Regions from separate parts of the Comamonas sp. Z3 genome, predicted to be linked through region 1. Evidence: predicted binding sites of a transcription regulator. Region 1 holds the regulator's gene; each other region holds the start of a gene.

Region 1 (4,210 bases):
GTATCTTCCGCCCGCGCGTGCTGATCTACTCGACCGTGCTGCTGGCGCTGAGCGCAGCCATGATCGCCAGCCTGGTACTGCGCGAGCCGCTCAAGGTCGACGTGATTCGCGACCGCGCCGCGCTGTCGCGCATCGTGGCTGGCGGCAAGCTCGAAAACGTCTATCGCCTGCAGATCATGAATGCGACCGAGTCCGAGCAGCACTATCGCATCAGCGCCACGGGGCTGGATCAGCTGGAGGTAGTGTCCGAGCAGGAAGTCTCGGTAGGTCCGGCCGAGACGCGCGGCATTGCGGTGCGCCTGCAGATTCCCTATGGCTCGGCCGCTTCCGGCTCGCACCCTGTGCATTTCAATGTGGATGCTCTGACGGCTGGGGCCGGACGCATCTCCGAAAAATCCGTGTTCCTGGTGCCGCGCTAGGCCTGCGGCATGCATCGTGACAGCCACGCAAGGGCATCGCGAATCAGCAACAATTGATGCTGCCCGATTGCAGGTTTGCAATTGGGCGCCCAGATTTCTGAAAAGAGGTTTCACCATGTCGGCAGCACAAGCCAAGGCCCCGCAAAAGGCCAAGATCATCCACCCCGAGGACGGCAAGCCCTGGTGGAAGTTTGCCCATGTCTGGCTCGTCATCGCCGGTCCCGCCGTGGTGGTGGTCGCGGGCATCGTGACCGCCTATATCGCCATGAGCAAGCCGGATCCCGTGATTGACCCCGACTACTACCGTCACGGCATTGAAATCAACCAGCGCCTCACCGAGAGTGAAAAAAGCCTGGCGCCGGCAGTGACGGGGCGCAACCATGCCGCGACGCCGGCCAAGGACCATCCGCTGGATCGCTGACCGAGATTTCAACGCATCCCAAGGCCGCTTCCGCGGCCTTTTTTGCGGCCCTGGTTGCAGACTTTTCTGTAGCTCGGCCGGTCGCGGCGGCGCTCTATGTCCTGGTCGACCGCAGAGTCGGGCGGGTCTCTGCAGTGCTCAGAAACCGGCAAAGGATCTCCGGCTGGTATTCAATAAAAGGAGCGCATAGCGCTTTATCAGGACTATTTCAGATAGATATAGTCCTTGAATCGATACAAATAAAGCGCTGCAAGCTCTTTAAATAATAGCGGTCCAGGGTTTCCCATCTGAGTGCATGCCCTTGGTACGGCTGGGAAGGTCATGGCAATTGTGCAAAATGGGTTCAAACCCACAGGCCAAGGAGAATCGCGATGGATGCTCGACGCTGGATGTGGATTGTCTGGCCGGCTTTTCTGGCTGCGGCAATCATGGAAATGGTGGTATTTGCCTTTGTGGATCCGCTGGACATGCACTGGCTGGGCTCGCCTCTGGAATGGTCGCGCAATGCCATTTACACGCTGGCCTTTTTTGCCTTCTGGGCGGTCACCGTGCTCAGCGGACTGATGACCGTCATGCTGGGGCGTTCGGCCAGCGATCTGAACCAGGGAGTAGTCTCCGAGCCCCTGGTCGAATAAGGCGCTGCGCACAGGACCGTAGTTTCGGGGCAGGTGGCGGCCTTGGATGCAGGGGCTGGCCGCTCGCTGTGCCGGCGGCCTCGGCGGCGGCAACTCCTGGCAGGCATTCGCCGCCATCAAAAAAGCCCGCTGTCTGCGGGCTTTTTCTTGAAGGCTGCTGTTGAACTCAGTCCTGGCATTGCTGGCTGTTGACGATGCGCCTGAGCGCCTCGGTATCCAGAATGCGCAGATGGCGCTGTCTGACTTCGATGATGCCTTCCTCGGCGAACTTGGAGAAGGTGCGACTCACGGTCTCCAGCTTGAGCCCCAGATAGCTGCCGATTTCTTCACGCGTCATGCGCAACACCAGCTCCGACTTCGAAAAGCCGCGTGCGGACAGGCGCTGCACCAGGTTCAGCACAAAGGCCGCCAGGCGTTCTTCGGCGCGCATGCTGCCCAGCAGCAGCATCACGCCATGCTCGCGCACGATTTCGCGGCTCATGACCTTGTGCACATGATTTTGCAGTGCCGTGACTTCGCGCGAGAGCTGCTCGAGCTTGTCGAAAGGCATGATGCAGACTTCGGCATCTTCCAGCGCCACGGCATCGCAGGTGTGGTGGTCGTTGACGATACCGTCCAGACCGATGATCTCGCCGGCCATCTGAAAGCCCGTGACCTGGTCGCGACCGTCTTCGGTGGCCACGCTGGTCTTGAAGAAGCCGGTGCGAATGGCGTACAGCGAGGTGAACTCCTCGCCGTTGCGAAACAGCAGCCCGCCCCGTTTGACCTTGCGGCGCGTGGCCACAATTTCGTCAATGCGCTCCATTTGTTCATCGTCCAGGCCCATGGGCATGCACAGTTCACGCAGATTGCAGTTGGAGCAGGATGCTTTGATGGTCTGAAGATTCATGGGCTTTTCAGCAACGGCACAGACAGACTTGGACTGGAGAGTCGCGCCGATCATTGACCTCGTAGTTAGTGATGAGTTGGATCAAATTGTCGCAGTACTTGCATGGCGCTCTCTTGATATTCATCAAGGACAGCTGGATTGCCTTGGTGCACATTGTTTGCATTCATTCAAAAACATGTGCTTCTGCCCATTATGGGCATGATTTCCAGGATTTGATTTCCTTTGAAATCTGCCCATTATGGGCATGATTTCCAGGGTCTGATTCCCTTTGAAATCTGCTCAATGTGGAGTGTGGGCGCACCCTAACTTTCAGTTATGACCGCAGTCACGCCCGAGTTGCTGAGCCGCTTTGATATTCCTGGCCCACGCTACACATCATTCCCAACAGCCGACCGTTTTGTTGAGGCTTTTGGTGCAGACGACTACATCTTGGCGCTGAAACAGCGCAAGACGCATTCGGGTTCACGCGCCTTGCCCTTGTCCGTTTATGTGCATGTGCCGTTTTGCGAGTCGCTTTGCTATTACTGCGCCTGCAACAAGATCGTGACCAAGCATCATGAAAAGGCTGCCGAGTATCTGGATTATCTGGGCCGTGAACTGGCCATGCATACCGAGCATTGCGGCAAAGGCCAGCTGGTAAGCCAGCTGCATCTGGGAGGCGGCACGCCGACCTTCTTCAGCGATGCCGAGCTGCAGCAGTTGATGCTTCTGATGCGTGAGCATTTCAAGCTCGATCCGGCCGGCGAGTATTCCATCGAGGTCGATCCGCGTACCGTGAGCAACGAGAGGTTGAAGACACTCAAGGACATGGGCTTCAATCGCCTGAGCTTTGGCGTGCAGGATTTTGACCCTGCGGTGCAGAAAGCGGTGCACCGGGAGCAGCCAGCCGAGCAAGTCTTTGAGCTGGTGGCCGAGGCCCGCCGTCTGGGTTTTGTCTCCATCAATGTGGACCTGATCTACGGCCTGCCCAAGCAGACATCCGAGTCTTTTGCGCGAACGCTGGCCCAGGTCAATGAGTTGCGTCCCGACCGTATTGCTCTGTATGCCTATGCGCATCTGCCCGAGCGCTTCAAGCCGCAAAGGCGTATTGCATCGGCTGACTTGCCCATGGGACAGGAGAAGCTGAACATGCTCTCCGGCGCAATTGATGCATTCATGAATGGTGGCTATGTCTATGTCGGCATGGATCACTTTGCACTGCCCGACGACTCTCTGGCCATCGCCAAGCGTCAGGGGCGCCTGCATCGCAACTTCCAGGGCTACAGCACCCAGCCCGATTGCGACCTGATTGCACTGGGCGTATCGGCCATCGGCAAGGTGGGGGCCACCTACAGCCAGAACGTCAAGACCCTGGAAGAGTATTACGACGCCATTGATGGCGGCATGCTGCCCGTGCAGCGCGGACTGGCGCTCTCGCGTGACGATCTGGTGCGCAGAGCCATCATCATGGCCATCATGTGTCAGGGCTCCGTCCTGTACGAGCCGATGGAGCAGGCCTGGCTGATCAATTTCCGCGAGTACTTTGCTCGGGAGTTGGCAGCGCTGGCGGAAATGCAGCGCAATGGCCTGGTTCAGCTATCCGACGAGGGCTTCAAGGTCACGGGCCTGGGGTGGTTTTTTGTGCGCGGAGTAGCCATGCTGTTTGATCGATATTTGCAGGCCGACCGAAACCGAGCGCGCTTTTCGCGCATCATCTAGCGCATGTTGTTTTCGCTGGTCTGGACTGCTTTGATCATGGGGCTCGTGGGTGGGCCCCATTGTCTTGTGATGTGCGCTGCGCCCTGCAGTGTAGTTACAGGGGCAAGGCCTGTCAGCGATGGCCAGGTCATCGCCTTGCACGGCCTGC
Region 2 (4,210 bases), on a different contig from region 1:
GTGAAAGACATCACCAGCGCAATCCAGCAGGCCGATGTCAGGCTGGAGCTGCTGGGCTTTGACGCCTGCCTGATGTCCAGCCTGGAAGTGGCTGCGTCGCTACAGCCCTATGTCAACTATCTGGTGGCTTCGGAAGAGGTGACCACCGGCTGGGACTGGACCAGACTGGTGCAGTACATGGTGGACAACCCCCTGGCCAGGGGCGATGCCCTGGGCAAGACCATCGTGGACACCTACAAGCAACAGAATGGCTCGCTCGACTTCACGGCCTATGCGGTGACCGACCTCCAGCAGATCCCGGCGCTGATTGCCGTGCTGGAAAAGGCTGCTGCCCGCCTGCATCAGTCACTGCAGAGCGGCGGGCTCGACGCCTGGGTGCAACTGGCTGCGGCACGGCGCAATGCCGAGGATTTCCAGACCAATATCTTCAACACGCAGTTTGATCTGGTGGACGTGCTCTCCTGGGTCAATGAGCTTGCCGCGCGCAGTCTGCTGAGCAGCTCGATGCAGCAGGACATTCGCACTGCATTCGACCGTGCGGTGATTCACAAGGATGGCGGCGAGGACGAAGCCTACGGCCTGATGATGTACTTCCCGCGCTATTCCACGCTGAACTCTCGCCTGCTGGCGCAGTACGCGGAGCTGGACTTCTCCGCCCCTATCAAAGGCTTTGTGCAGGCCTATGCCGCTTTTGCGGGCAGCTCGCTGATGCCGCAAATCACTGTGACCAGCCCGGTGCTCAGCGGCAATGCCTTCAGCGCGCTGGTCAACAGCAATATGCCGGGCCTGGGCCGTGTCTTTGACCGGGGCTATGCCGTGCTCACACAAAACGGCCTGGCACTGGCCATGCAGCAGCTGGATGTGAACGGCAATGAAGTTCGTCTGCCTCAGTCCCAGGTCTGGCCGCATCTCGATGGGCAGGTGATCACCATGCTGCCCGAAAACGATGAGGACACGGTGTTCATGATCCCTGTCAGGATGCTTGACGAATATGGTAGCGAAGCTGACGGCATGCTTTATGCGCTGCAGGACGAACAGGGCCGCTTGGTCGTGAAGTACAAGCTTTCCTCGCAGGGGCTTGCCGGTATCGGCCTGGCCATGGCCGAGATTGAAGAAGACGAAGAATTCCATCCGCTCGTCATGAACGCGCAAGGGCAGTTGGTGGATTCCGGCGTCGAGCTGATCGCCCCCGAAGGCGACTGGATCATCGAGATGCAGGCAGTCAGTGGAAGCGGCTACAAGCTCTATGCCGCAGCCTCCGATCTGGTCGGGCGCCTCAGGATTTCGCCCACTTCGGTGGACCTGGTCACGGCGAACTGAAGCTCGCCCAACGCAAAAGGCCATCGACAGATGGCCTTTTCATTCCGTGCCTGAGCTTTGCCATACTCCTTCGTCGCGCATCCCGGTGCTCTCTTCGTGGGCCAGCTGGCAATGCTCCGTGTTCCCGAGGCATGTCTGGCTGGCACGCTTGAAAAGCGCCCCGACGCACGAAGGCGTCGGGAGCGTTGCTGGTCTGCCGAGTGCCGCCGCGAGTCTTTGCCGCGCAGCCCTCAGGGGCGGTGCACCAGCACCGGGATACTGCTGTTGATCAGCACGCGCTGGGTTTCGCTACCCAGCAAAATGCCGGCGATGCCCTTGCGGCCATGCGATGCCATGCAGATCAGATCGCAATGGCTTTCCTGGGCTGTCTTGATGATGGCCTGGTTGACGGAGATGCTGGTCGCCCGCAGCGTCTTGCACTCCACGCCCGCGGCTGCGGCAATGTCGGCCGCAGTCTGCAGTACCTTTTCGGCTTCCTTCTGGGCACTCTTGTCAAACTCGGCGGAGTTGTACGACATCAGTGCCTCGGCGCCGTAGATGATGGCGGAGTAGTCCGGCATCACATACAGCGCGGTTACCTGCGCGCCTTGCTCCTTGGCCAGCTGTATGCCTGCGTGCAGCGCTGCTTCGGAGAGTTTCGAGCCATCCGTGGGAATCAAAATATGCTTGAACATGTCTGCCTCCTTGCGCGCCAGCGCGCATATTGGTTGCCAGATGAAATGGACCGCTTCAGGCCGATTTCCGTCCCCATACTCACACTCGGAAGCAGTTAATGCAAGCTTGGGAGTGTCGGTTCATGCAGTATCTTGATCAAAATCAAGAGGTAAGAAAATGATTGGAAAGCGGATTAATCATCTGTAGTTGAATCGCTGATAGCTATTAAAAGAATAGTTGTGGCATTGGATTGCTTTCGGCAAATACCTGATTCCAGTGATTGTCCTTGTCTAGCCCGAAATATGTAATTGCTCTTGCCTGAGTTTTTCAAAAAGTAAGAGGGGGAGCAATGAAATCGATGCAATGGTTGGGGCTGGTACCGCTGGCCGTGCTGCTGGTGGCTTGTGGCGGCTCCGATGCCGAGCCTGAAACCAAAGATCCGCTGGCGGCATACAAGAACCAGAAGCTGAGCTGGGGCAGCTGCGATGCGTATTTTTCGAAGTACTCCTCGGAGGGTGCCGAGCGCTACATCAGCAAGCTCGGCAGTCGTTTGCAGTGTGCAGATATCGAGGCTCCGCTGGATTACAAGCATCCCGATGGACTGAAGATCAAGGTCTCGGCCCTCAGGGTGCAGGCCGCCGATGCCCCCGAGAAAAAGCCTCATCTGTTCTTCAATCCCGGCGGGCCCGGTGGCGATGGTCTCAACTTGTCGCTGGCATATTCCCAGATGCTTGCCGGCGGCAACCCGAATACCGCCCTCGGCGCGATCTACAAAAAGGTCAGTGAAAGCTTCAACTTCGTCGGGTTCTCGCCCAGAGGAGTCGGGGCCAGCACCAATTTGCAGTGCAGCGGCAACGAGCAGGTCTATGCGCAGGACTCCTCGGCCGACGGGGAGAACGCAGAGAACATCCGCAGAATCACTGATTCAGCCAGATACATGGCCGTCAACTGCCAGAAGAACCCGATCTCCGATTTCATCAATACCGATGCCACGGCGCGTGACATGGATCTGATGCGCCATCTGTTCGGCGACGAGAAAATGCATTACTACGGCATCTCGTATGGAACCTGGCTGGGCTTCTGGTACGCGGGTCTGTTCCCCGAGCGCGTCGGCCCCATGGTCGTCGACAGCAATATGAACTTCAGCCAGAGCATTCATGCGGCCAGCATCAGCTACGAAGTCGGCAAGATACACAGCTTTGCCAACCATATTGCTCCCTATGCCGCGCGCCACAACAGCAGCCTGGGCATGGGCACCAGCACGCAGGAGATTGTGGACAGGCTGAAAAGGCTCGCGCCACCTTTGAATCAAATGCTGGTGCAGAGCAGCTTCCGGGCCGAGCCCGACACGATTGCCAACGAGCTTCTCTATGCCCGCATGCTCATGGATGCCAGCGGCTATCTGCGCAATGGCATGCAGCCTTCCGACATTGCCAACCGGCTGCAGAACATTCAGGTCAGCACCGGTGATCCTGATGTGGATGCGAGCATTCCAGACAAGGCATCCAGCATCGGCAGCGGGATATCGATGTTGAACGATCCGCAGTACTGGACAGCGGCCGTGCCGTTTTCTGCGGACAACTCCGACTCGGTCTTCAATACGGTGGTTTGCAACGACGAACTCTTGTTGGAGCGAGATCCGGTCTACTGGGTCAACAAGGGCTTCGAGCTGGCGCGAACGCTGCCCATCGCCAACAACCGTATTGCGGGCCAGCCCTGCCTGTACTGGAAACGACAGTTGCAGTTCTCCAAGCCGTCGATGGCCAGTCTGAAGACCGCCAGGATGCTCATGGTGCAAAGCGAGTACGACGTGCCCACACCGCTGGCCGGTGCCATGGAGACCTTCGAGCAGTTGCCGGCCACCAGCATGGTTTACGTCATGAACGAAGGCAGCCATGGCCTGATGGTCTATCAGACAGAGTGCGTGGACCTGACGGTCATGAACTATCTGCTGGGCCAGGCACCAGCGCAGCGCTTGACGCAATGCCAGGGCAAGCCCTTGCCGCTGGATGCCCAGGTGCAGACATTGCAGGCACGCAGCATCAGGTCCCTGTCGACCTCAGGGCAGGAGCCCAGCAATTTCGAAGATCCGGAACTGGCTCGGACGCTGCTTGAACGCCTGCGCAAGGCCATCAGCTCTGCCTCATTGCATTGATGCAGCGCTGCGCAAGCATTGAGCTCAACCCCTCGCTGCCGGGGTCGGGGAGTGCGCGATGCTTACGACAACGTCCTGGCT
Region 3 (4,210 bases), on a different contig from region 1:
ATTGGCCGCCACGATGGTGCAGCACATCAGGAAGGCCATGATGCCGGCCATGAAAAACGCAAAGACAAATGGCGTGTAGCGCCGGTGCAGCTTGAACGTCGAAAGCCTGGATGGGGAAGAGCTGGTGGAGGAATTCATGAAAGCGATGTCGGAAATGCATTCCGCGTTGTCGCGGCGGGAGTAGGGCGCTGCCAGCGGTTCGGGCCGAATGCATGGATGGAAAACAGGGTTGAACTGTAAGCACCACAGGCGGCCTGCGGTAGAGGCCCGGGACTTGTGGAACTCATAAGCAGAACTTTCGAATGCAATTGGGGATACATTCGCAGATATGCCGAATCTGCGAGCCATAGAAACTTTTGTCAAAGCGCTGGAGGGCGGCTCCATCGCCTCGGCCGCGCGCCAGCTGGGCATTTCGCCCGCTGCCGCCAGCCAGAACATCGCGCGGCTGGAGCGCGAACTGGGCACGCGGCTGATTACCCGCACTACCCGGTCCATGGCCCTGACCGAGGCCGGCGAGCGCTATCTGGCGCGCGTTGCTCCGGTGCTCGGCGAGCTCGAAAAAGCCCAGTCCGATCTCTCGCTGATTCATGGAGAGCTGCAAGGCCGCTTGCGTATTGCCTGCATGTCCGCCTTCGGTCGCCATATGCTGGCGCCGCTGCTGCCGGCGTTTACCGCGCTGCATCCGCGGCTGGAGCTGGAGCTCCTGATCACGGACCGGCATGTGGACGTGCTCAAGGAAGACGTGGACATCAGCGTGCGCTACCGCGATGTGCTGGAGCCCGGCATGTCGGTGCGGCTGCTGGCCTCGGCGCCGCGCATTCTGTGTGCCTCGCCCCAGTATCTGCAGCAGCACGGCAGACCGCAGACGGCACAGGAGCTGCTCGAGCATGCCTGTCTGCTGTATCGGCGCGAGCGCGACGGCCGGCTCATGCGCTGGCCCTTTCTGCGCGATGGCCAGCGCACCGATCCGCAGCAGAAGATTGCGGCCATCGGCAGCGATATCGATGCCCTGGTGGAGTTCGCCGCTGCCGGTGGCGGCATCGCCTGGGCCGGCAGCTTTATCGTCCATGAGGAGCTGCGCAGAGGGCGGCTGGTGCCGCTGGCACTCAAGCCGGCGCGCAAGGGCCAGTTGCAGTTCGAGGATGTTCCGCTGGACTTCTTCGCCTGCTTCAAGGACCGCCAATATGTGCCCGCCAAGGTCCGCGCGCTGGTGGACTATCTGCTGCAGGTGCTGCCGCAGCAGGCGCAGCTGAACTGGCCCTTGCCAGACTGAGGTGGTGTAAGTGCACCTGGGGTCGGCCGGCTCTTGCGGTCCAGGCTGTTTGCGCTGGCGCAAGAAAGCAGTGTTTGTGGTGCGCTGCAGCGCCAGGGGCTCTTGATGACAATCTATAAAAAAATATACTATTTATTAATAGATTGAATCAGGCATTCCCTCCGGATGCCTGCCAAGCAGGGAGTCAGCATGAAATTCAATGTCGGCGGTCTGGACCGCATGCTTCGTATCGCTTTGGGCCTGGTCCTCATCGTCCTGGCGGCTATGGGCATCATTGGCTGGTGGGGATGGCTTGGGGTGATCCCCCTGGCCACCGGCTTGCTGCGCTTCTGCCCGCTGTATCTGCCGCTGGGCATGAACACCTGCCCGCTGGATGCGCGAAAAAAATAGGCCGCCGGTCGCTCACCCTCGAAAGGCCCAGGCGAACAAGTCGGGCCTTTCCGGGTGACGTCAACCTTCAGTGGCCCAGGTGCTGGGGCAGCACTTCCTGCAAGATGGTGGTGGCAATCTCTTCGATCGACTTGGTGGTGCTGGACAGCCACTCGATGCCGCTTCTGCGCATCATGGCCTCGGCCTCGGCCACCTCGTAGCGGCAGTTGGGCAGGCTGGCGTACTTGGAGTCGGGGCGGCGTTCGTTGCGGATGCTGGACAGGCGCTCGGGCTGAATCGTGAGGCCAAACAGCTTTTTGCGGTAGGGCTCCAGCGCGGGCGGCAACTGCTTGCGCTCGAAGTCTTCGGGAATCAGTGGATAGTTGGCCACCTTGAGGCCGAACTGCATGGCCAGGTACAGACTGGTGGGCGTCTTGCCCGAGCGGCTCACTCCCACCAGGATCACGTCGGCGCCGCTCAGGTCGGCATGGGTCTGGCCGTCATCGTGAGCCAACGTGTAGTTGATGGCCTCCATGCGCTCCAGATATTCCTTGCTCTCGCTGATATCGGCAAAGCGGCCCACGCGGTGCAGCGACTTCTGGCCCAGTTCCACCTCCAGCGGGCGCACAAAGGTGCCGAACATGTCGAACAGCTTGCCCTTGCAGTTGGCTTCAAGGAATTCCAGCATCTCCTGATTGACCAGGGTGGTGAAGATGATGGGCTTGCGCTTCTCCACCTCGGCCACATGGTTGATCTGGCGCACGGCCTGATGAATCTTGTCCATCGAGTCCACAAAGGGGATGCGAATCAGCCTCGGCTTGCTCTCGAACTGGGCCATGATGGCCGTGCCGAAGGTCTCGGCCGTGATGCCTGTGCCGTCAGAAATGACAAAAATCGTATGGGTATGCATGGTGCGCGCAGTGATTAGGTGGAGGCGGGGCTGGCAATGCCATGCCCTGAAGTCTGAAACAGGTTTGAGCCGCGCCAGGGTTCATGGCTAGGCCTACAATTGCGCCCATTATTCCCAAATTCCACCCATGCTCGTTGACGGTCAACATCCAGAACAGCAAAGCACTGCATCGATGCAGCGTGGGTTCGCGTGCCCTGGCCATTCAGCCCAGTCGCCGCAAGCGTGCCGGTTTTTTACCTTTGGAGCTTTCCCATGTCTCAACTCTTCGAAGCGACCGCATTAGTCGTTCCGTTCGAAAAACTGCGCATGACCGACGTCGAGTCGGTCGGCGGCAAGAACGCCTCGCTCGGCGAGATGATTTCGCAACTGCCTCAGGGCGTGCGCGTGCCTACCGGCTTTGCCACCACGGCCCATGCCTTCCGCGAGTTCCTGGCCTTTGAAGGTCTGGCCGGCAAGATCTCTGCCAAGCTGGCCGCTCTGGACGTGGACGATGTCCGCGCCCTCGCCGCTGTCGGCGCGGAAATTCGTGCCATGGTGGAAAGCCAGCCTTTCCCTGCCGATCTGGAACAGGCCATCCGCGAGGAATTTGTCCGTCTGCAAGGCGGCAATGCCGAGGCATCGTTTGCGGTGCGCTCTTCGGCCACTGCAGAAGACCTGCCCGATGCCTCGTTTGCCGGCCAGCAGGAAACCTTCCTGAACGTGGTGGGCATCGAAGACGTGCTGCACAAGATGAAGGAAGTGTTCGCCTCGCTTTACAACGACCGCGCCATCTCCTACCGCGTGCACAAGGGCTTCGAGCACGATGTGGTGGCCCTGTCCGCCGGCGTGCAGCGCATGGTGCGTTCCGACAAGGGCGCTGCCGGCGTGATGTTCACCATCGACACCGAATCCGGTTTCGAGGAAGTGGTCTTCATCACCTCCAGCTACGGGCTGGGCGAGACCGTGGTGCAGGGCGCGGTGAACCCCGACGAGTTCTATGTGCACAAGCCCATGCTCAAGGCTGGCAACAAGGCACTGATCCGCCGCAATCTGGGCTCCAAGCTGATCCAGATGATCTTTGCCACGCCCGAGGAAAAGGCGGCCGACGGCAAGCTGGTCAAGACCACCGATGTGGCCCACGAACTGCGCAACCGCTATTCGCTGACCGACGAGGAAGTGCAGCAACTGGCGCATTACGCGCTGGTGATCGAGCAGCATTACGGCCGTCCCATGGATATCGAATGGGGCAAGGACGGCACCGACGGCCAGCTCTACATCCTGCAGGCGCGCCCTGAAACCGTGAAGAGCCAGTCCAAGGGACAGGCCGAGCTGCGCTACAAGCTCAAGGGCACGGGCACCGTGCTGGCCGAAGGCCGCGCCATCGGTCAGAAGATCGGTACCGGCCCCGTGCGCCTGGTGTCCGACATCTCGCAGATGGATCAGGTGCAGGCCGGCGACGTGCTGGTGACCGACATGACCGATCCCAACTGGGAGCCCGTCATGAAGAAGGCTTCGGCCATCGTCACCAACCGCGGTGGCCGTACCTGCCACGCCGCCATCATTGCACGCGAGCTGGGTATCCCTGCCGTTGTGGGCTGCGGCAATGCAACCGATCTGCTCAAGGCCGAAACACTGGTTACCGTGTCCTGTGCGGAAGGCGATACCGGCAAGATCTATGA
Region 4 (4,210 bases), on a different contig from region 1:
AAATTTGTCCTACAGGGATGCGGGAAAAGTTCGTATCCGGGCCAAAATGGGGACTGGTTACAGTTAATAGTCATGTTTTTGCAAGCATTAAGGGAGAAATCGATATGACCACTATGTTCAAGCGCTCCGCTCAAGTTCTGGCCATTACCGCCTTGGCCTTTGGCTTGGCTGCCTGCGGCAAGTCCGAAGACAAGACCGCTGGCCAGAAGCTCGATTCCGCCATTTCCCAGACCGAGAAGGCTGCGGAAAATGCAGGCACCAAGATTGAAGAAGGCACGGCCAAGGCCGGCGATGCGGCTGCCGATGCACTGGCCAAGGCTGGTGAAGCTGCTGGCGCTGCTGTGGACAAGGCTGGCGAGAAGATGGAAGAGGGCGCTGCCAAGGCAGGTGCTGCCCTGGATGACGCAGGCATCACCGCCGCCGTCAAGACCGACCTGATCAAGGCCCCGGAAATCAGTGCGCTGCAGATCAATGTGGACACCAAGGCCGGCGCAGTGACCCTGACCGGCACCGTGCCCAGCGAAGCCGTCAAGACCCAGGCCGGCGATATCGCCAAGGCCGCCAAGGGCGTGACCTCGGTCAACAACAATCTGACCGTGAAGGCTGGTTGATCCCTTTCGGCCTGCATCTCGCATGAAGCCAGAGCGCGCAAGCCCTCTGGCTTTTTTGTGCTCGCATGGCACTAAGATCAGGGCATGACCCAAGCCGACCACAAGCTTTCCACCCATCTGATTCACCATCCCTACAAGGCTCCCACGGACTTCGAAGGCCCGCAGCCGGCCGTGCACAAGGCTTCGACCGTGTACTTCGAGAACGTGCAGGCCATGCGCGAACGCCGCTGGCTGGACAAGAGCAGCTACACCTACGGCCTGCATGGCACGCCCACGACCTATGCCCTGGAAGAGCGTCTGGCTTCGCTGGAGGGGGGCCTGCAATGCCTGCTGGTGCCCAGTGGACTGGCCGCGATTGCCACGGTGTCGCTGGCGCTGCTGAGGACGGGCGACGAGGTACTGGTTCCCGACAACGTCTACGGCCCCAACAAGACCCTGACCGAAGGCGAGCTGGCCCATTTCGGCATCGGCCACCAGTACTACGACCCCATGAGTGTCGAAGATCTTGCGGCCAAGATCACGCCCGCCACCAAGCTGGTCTGGCTGGAAGCTCCGGGCTCGGTGACCATGGAGTTCCCGAATCTCGTCGAGCAGGTGCGCCTGTGCCGGGCCAGGGGCGTGACCATGGTGCTGGACAACACCTGGGGCGCGGGCCTGGCGTTTCGCCCCTTCGACCTGCTGGGCGATGGCAGTCTGGGCGTCGATGTCACGGCCCATGCACTGACCAAGTACCCCAGCGGCGGCGGCGATGTGCTGATGGGCAGCATCATCACGCGCAACCAGCCCCTGCATATGCGCATCAAGCTCGCGCACATGCGCCTGGGCCTGGGCGTGAGTGGCAACGATGCCGAGGCCGTGCTGCGCAGCCTGCCCAGCATCGGCCTGCGCTATCACGCACAGGATCGCTCGGCACGCCAGCTGGCACAGTGGCTGGCCACCCACAGTGCGGTGGCGCAGGTCTTGCACCCCGCCATGGCTGACGCCCCGGGCCATGCTTACTGGAAGCAGCTGTGCGCACAAGGCCAGGGCCAGGATGGCGTGGCTGCCGGTTTGTTCAGCGTGGTCATCGACGAACGTTTTGACCAGGCGGCCGTGGACCGCTTCTGCGACAGCCTGCGCCTGTTCAAGCTGGGCTACAGCTGGGGCGGGCCGGTGAGTCTGGTCGTGCCCTACGAGCTGCCCGAGATGCGCAGCCGTGCCACACCGCATATCAAGGCGGGGACCGTGGTGCGCTTTGCCATCGGCCTCGAAGACGCGACCGATCTGCAGGCCGATCTGGCCCAGGCGCTGCTGAAGGCTTTTGGTTGATGCTATTGAGATGAGAGCTTCTAGCGCCTGCTGATCATTGATTTCAAGGTTATTTTTTATTGAAATCAAGTATGGATGGCTGCTATAAGCTCTTATTTTTATAGTGAAGACCTATGCTTGGGCATGCGGGCTTTCCGCAATGCAGATTCAGGGTCGAGCGGGTAACTTGTTCCTGTCAGCTGCCGCCACCCAGGCGCGGCACGGGCGACAAGGAGGGTCTCGCATGCAAGCTTCCCCTGTTTCCGAAGTCAAGGCCGAGTCCGGCAATCTGCAGATTCTGCAGCTGCGCTGGAGCGAGCCCTGGCAGTGGCTGCTGCTCGGTTTGCGCGATGTGCGGCGCGCACCCATCATTGCGCTGTTCTACGGCCTGTGCTTCTGGGGCATGGCGCGGCTGCTGGCCTGGGTGTTCCGCTCCAGTCCCGAATATGTGATGTCCATGGCCAGCGGCTGTCTGCTGGTCGGACCCTTCATGGCCATGGGCCTGTACTACGTCAGCAAGCAGCAGGAGCAGGGCAAGCCCGTGCTGCTGTCGGAGTCGCTGACCTGCTGGGACCGACACCTGGCCAGCATGGGCATGCTGGTCATGGTGTTGATGGTGCTGGAGATGCTCTGGGGGCGCGCCGCCATGGTGGTGTTCGCCATCTCGTTCGACACCGGCATGCCCAGCACGGCAACCTTGCTGCAGACCCTGCTGCGCCCCGAGAACTGGGAGTTTCTGCTGGGCTACAGCGCGGTTGGCGGGATATTTGCGGCCCTGGTGTTTGCCAGCATGGTGGTTTCGCTGCCCACGATTCTCGATCTGGATACCGATGCGTTGACGGCCTGTATCACCAGCATGCGTGTGGTGGGCGCCAACACGGGCGTGATGCTGCTGTGGGGGCTGATCATCACCGTGTTGATCGCGGCCTCGCTGCTGTTCTACAGTGTGGGTCTGATCGTCATCGGGCCGCTGCTGGGCTGTGCCAGCTGGCATGCGTATAAAGCCAGCGTCCGCGCCGAAAGCAAGGAGGCCGCTGCCTGAGGCGCAATGAGGGGGATGCCATGGAGTTCTGGAACTGGTTGAAAAAAGTCTTCTCGTCTCAGTCCGGCGTGCCGGGGCGCAGCGCCGACTCGCAGCTGGCATGGACTTCGGCGAGCAGCCGCGAAGACGGCAGCGACGTCTTCAACGACAGCTATTTTTGTGGCGCGGGCAGCGGCGAGGGGGCCTGCAGCACGGATGGCGGCGATTCCGGTGGTGATGGCGGAGGCGGCGGCAGCGACTGAGGCCGCGCGGGCACCGCCTATTTCAGCAGCGGCCTGAGCTTGGGCCAGACATTGGCCAGCATCTGGGGCTGCGCCTGGGCATTGGGGTGAATCCGGTCGCTCTGAAACCACTGCTCGGCATCCGCCGCATCGCCGATTCCCGACAGCAGAAACGGCACCAGCGGCAGCTTTTGCGTGTCGGCAACCTTCTTGAACATGCCGGCGAACTGCTCGGTGTAGGTTGCTCCATAGTTGGGAGGCACCTGCATTCCCACCAGCAGTACCTGGGCTCCGGCTTCCTTGGCGGCCTTGATCATGACTTCCAGATTCTGCTGCGTGCTCTGCAGCGCCAGACCGCGCAATGCGTCGTTGCCGCCCAGCTCCAGAATCACGATGCCGGGTTCATGCTGCCTGAGCAGCGACGCCAGGCGCGCTCTGCCGCCAGCCGTGGTCTCGCCGCTGATGCTGGCATTGACCACCTTGCGCGGGTTTTTTTCATCATTCATGCGCTGCTGCAGCAACTGAACCCAGCCCTTGCCGCGCGTCAGTCCGTACTCGGCACTCAGCGAATCGCCCAGCACCAGCACCGGGCCGGATTTAGCTCCGGGCGCGGCCGCCGCTGCAATGTCGCAAGCCCCCGAAATGGCGAGCGTCAGAGCAACAGCGATACAGTGACGACGCTGCAGTGCAAACTGCGGGCTGCGATCCTTGACGTTTTTGCTATCCAATTGATTCATGTCCACAACTCTTGCCATTCCTTTGATTGCCGTTGAGCAACTGTCCAAATCGGTGAGCGATTCCACAGGCGTGCTGGATATTTTGCGGGATATCAATCTGAGCTTCACGGCCGGTGAAACTGTTGCCATTGTCGGTGCCTCGGGCTCGGGTAAAAGCACTTTGCTGTCGATTCTGGCCGGCCTCGATACCCCCAGTCACGGCACGGTCCGGCTGCTGGGCCAGGATTTGTTTGCACTCAGCGAGGACGACAGGGCGGCGGTGCGGGCCCAGAAGATGGGTTTTGTATTCCAGAGCTTTCAGTTGCTGGGCAA

What was found. Region 1 encodes FNR, which switches genes on or off when oxygen is low (the NO sensors DNR and NnrR bind a similar motif). Its sites were predicted from a motif close to TTGATNNNNATCAA; they were not measured.
Region 2: a site for FNR is predicted at 2,127-2,140, ahead of FSY59_RS20940 (universal stress protein). Genes of this name have one in related genera too.
Region 3: a site for FNR is predicted at 1,376-1,389, ahead of FSY59_RS08445 (DUF2892 domain-containing protein). Genes of this name have one in related genera too.
Region 4: a site for FNR is predicted at 1,975-1,988, ahead of FSY59_RS21530 (DUF2189 domain-containing protein). Genes of this name have one in related genera too.

The regions. Positions count from the first base shown of each region.
Region 1 covers NZ_VOQU01000001.1:828,680-832,889, forward strand. Annotated here, with positions in the region: gene ccoG (cytochrome c oxidase accessory protein CcoG) at 1-419, shown strand, start outside; gene FSY59_RS03915 (FixH family protein) at 535-840, shown strand; gene FSY59_RS03920 (hypothetical protein) at 1,212-1,475, shown strand; gene fnr (fumarate/nitrate reduction transcriptional regulator Fnr) at 1,642-2,364, opposite strand; gene hemN (oxygen-independent coproporphyrinogen III oxidase) at 2,680-4,062, shown strand; gene FSY59_RS03935 (sulfite exporter TauE/SafE family protein) at 4,066-4,210, shown strand, end outside.
Region 2 covers NZ_VOQU01000007.1:260,916-265,125, reverse strand. Annotated here, with positions in the region: gene FSY59_RS20945 (clostripain-related cysteine peptidase) at 1-1,320, shown strand, start outside; gene FSY59_RS20940 (universal stress protein) at 1,551-1,994, opposite strand; gene FSY59_RS20935 (alpha/beta fold hydrolase) at 2,324-4,129, shown strand.
Region 3 covers NZ_VOQU01000002.1:820,944-825,153, forward strand. Annotated here, with positions in the region: gene FSY59_RS08435 (DUF2798 domain-containing protein) at 1-138, opposite strand, end outside; gene FSY59_RS08440 (LysR family transcriptional regulator) at 329-1,273, shown strand; gene FSY59_RS08445 (DUF2892 domain-containing protein) at 1,463-1,663, shown strand; gene FSY59_RS08450 (pyruvate, water dikinase regulatory protein) at 1,731-2,552, opposite strand; gene ppsA (phosphoenolpyruvate synthase) at 2,805-4,210, shown strand, end outside.
Region 4 covers NZ_VOQU01000007.1:390,798-395,007, reverse strand. Annotated here, with positions in the region: gene FSY59_RS21540 (BON domain-containing protein) at 105-611, shown strand; gene FSY59_RS21535 (PLP-dependent transferase) at 696-1,919, shown strand; gene FSY59_RS21530 (DUF2189 domain-containing protein) at 2,143-2,940, shown strand; gene FSY59_RS21525 (hypothetical protein) at 2,961-3,182, shown strand; gene FSY59_RS21520 (arylesterase) at 3,200-3,898, opposite strand; gene FSY59_RS21515 (ABC transporter ATP-binding protein) at 3,897-4,210, shown strand, end outside.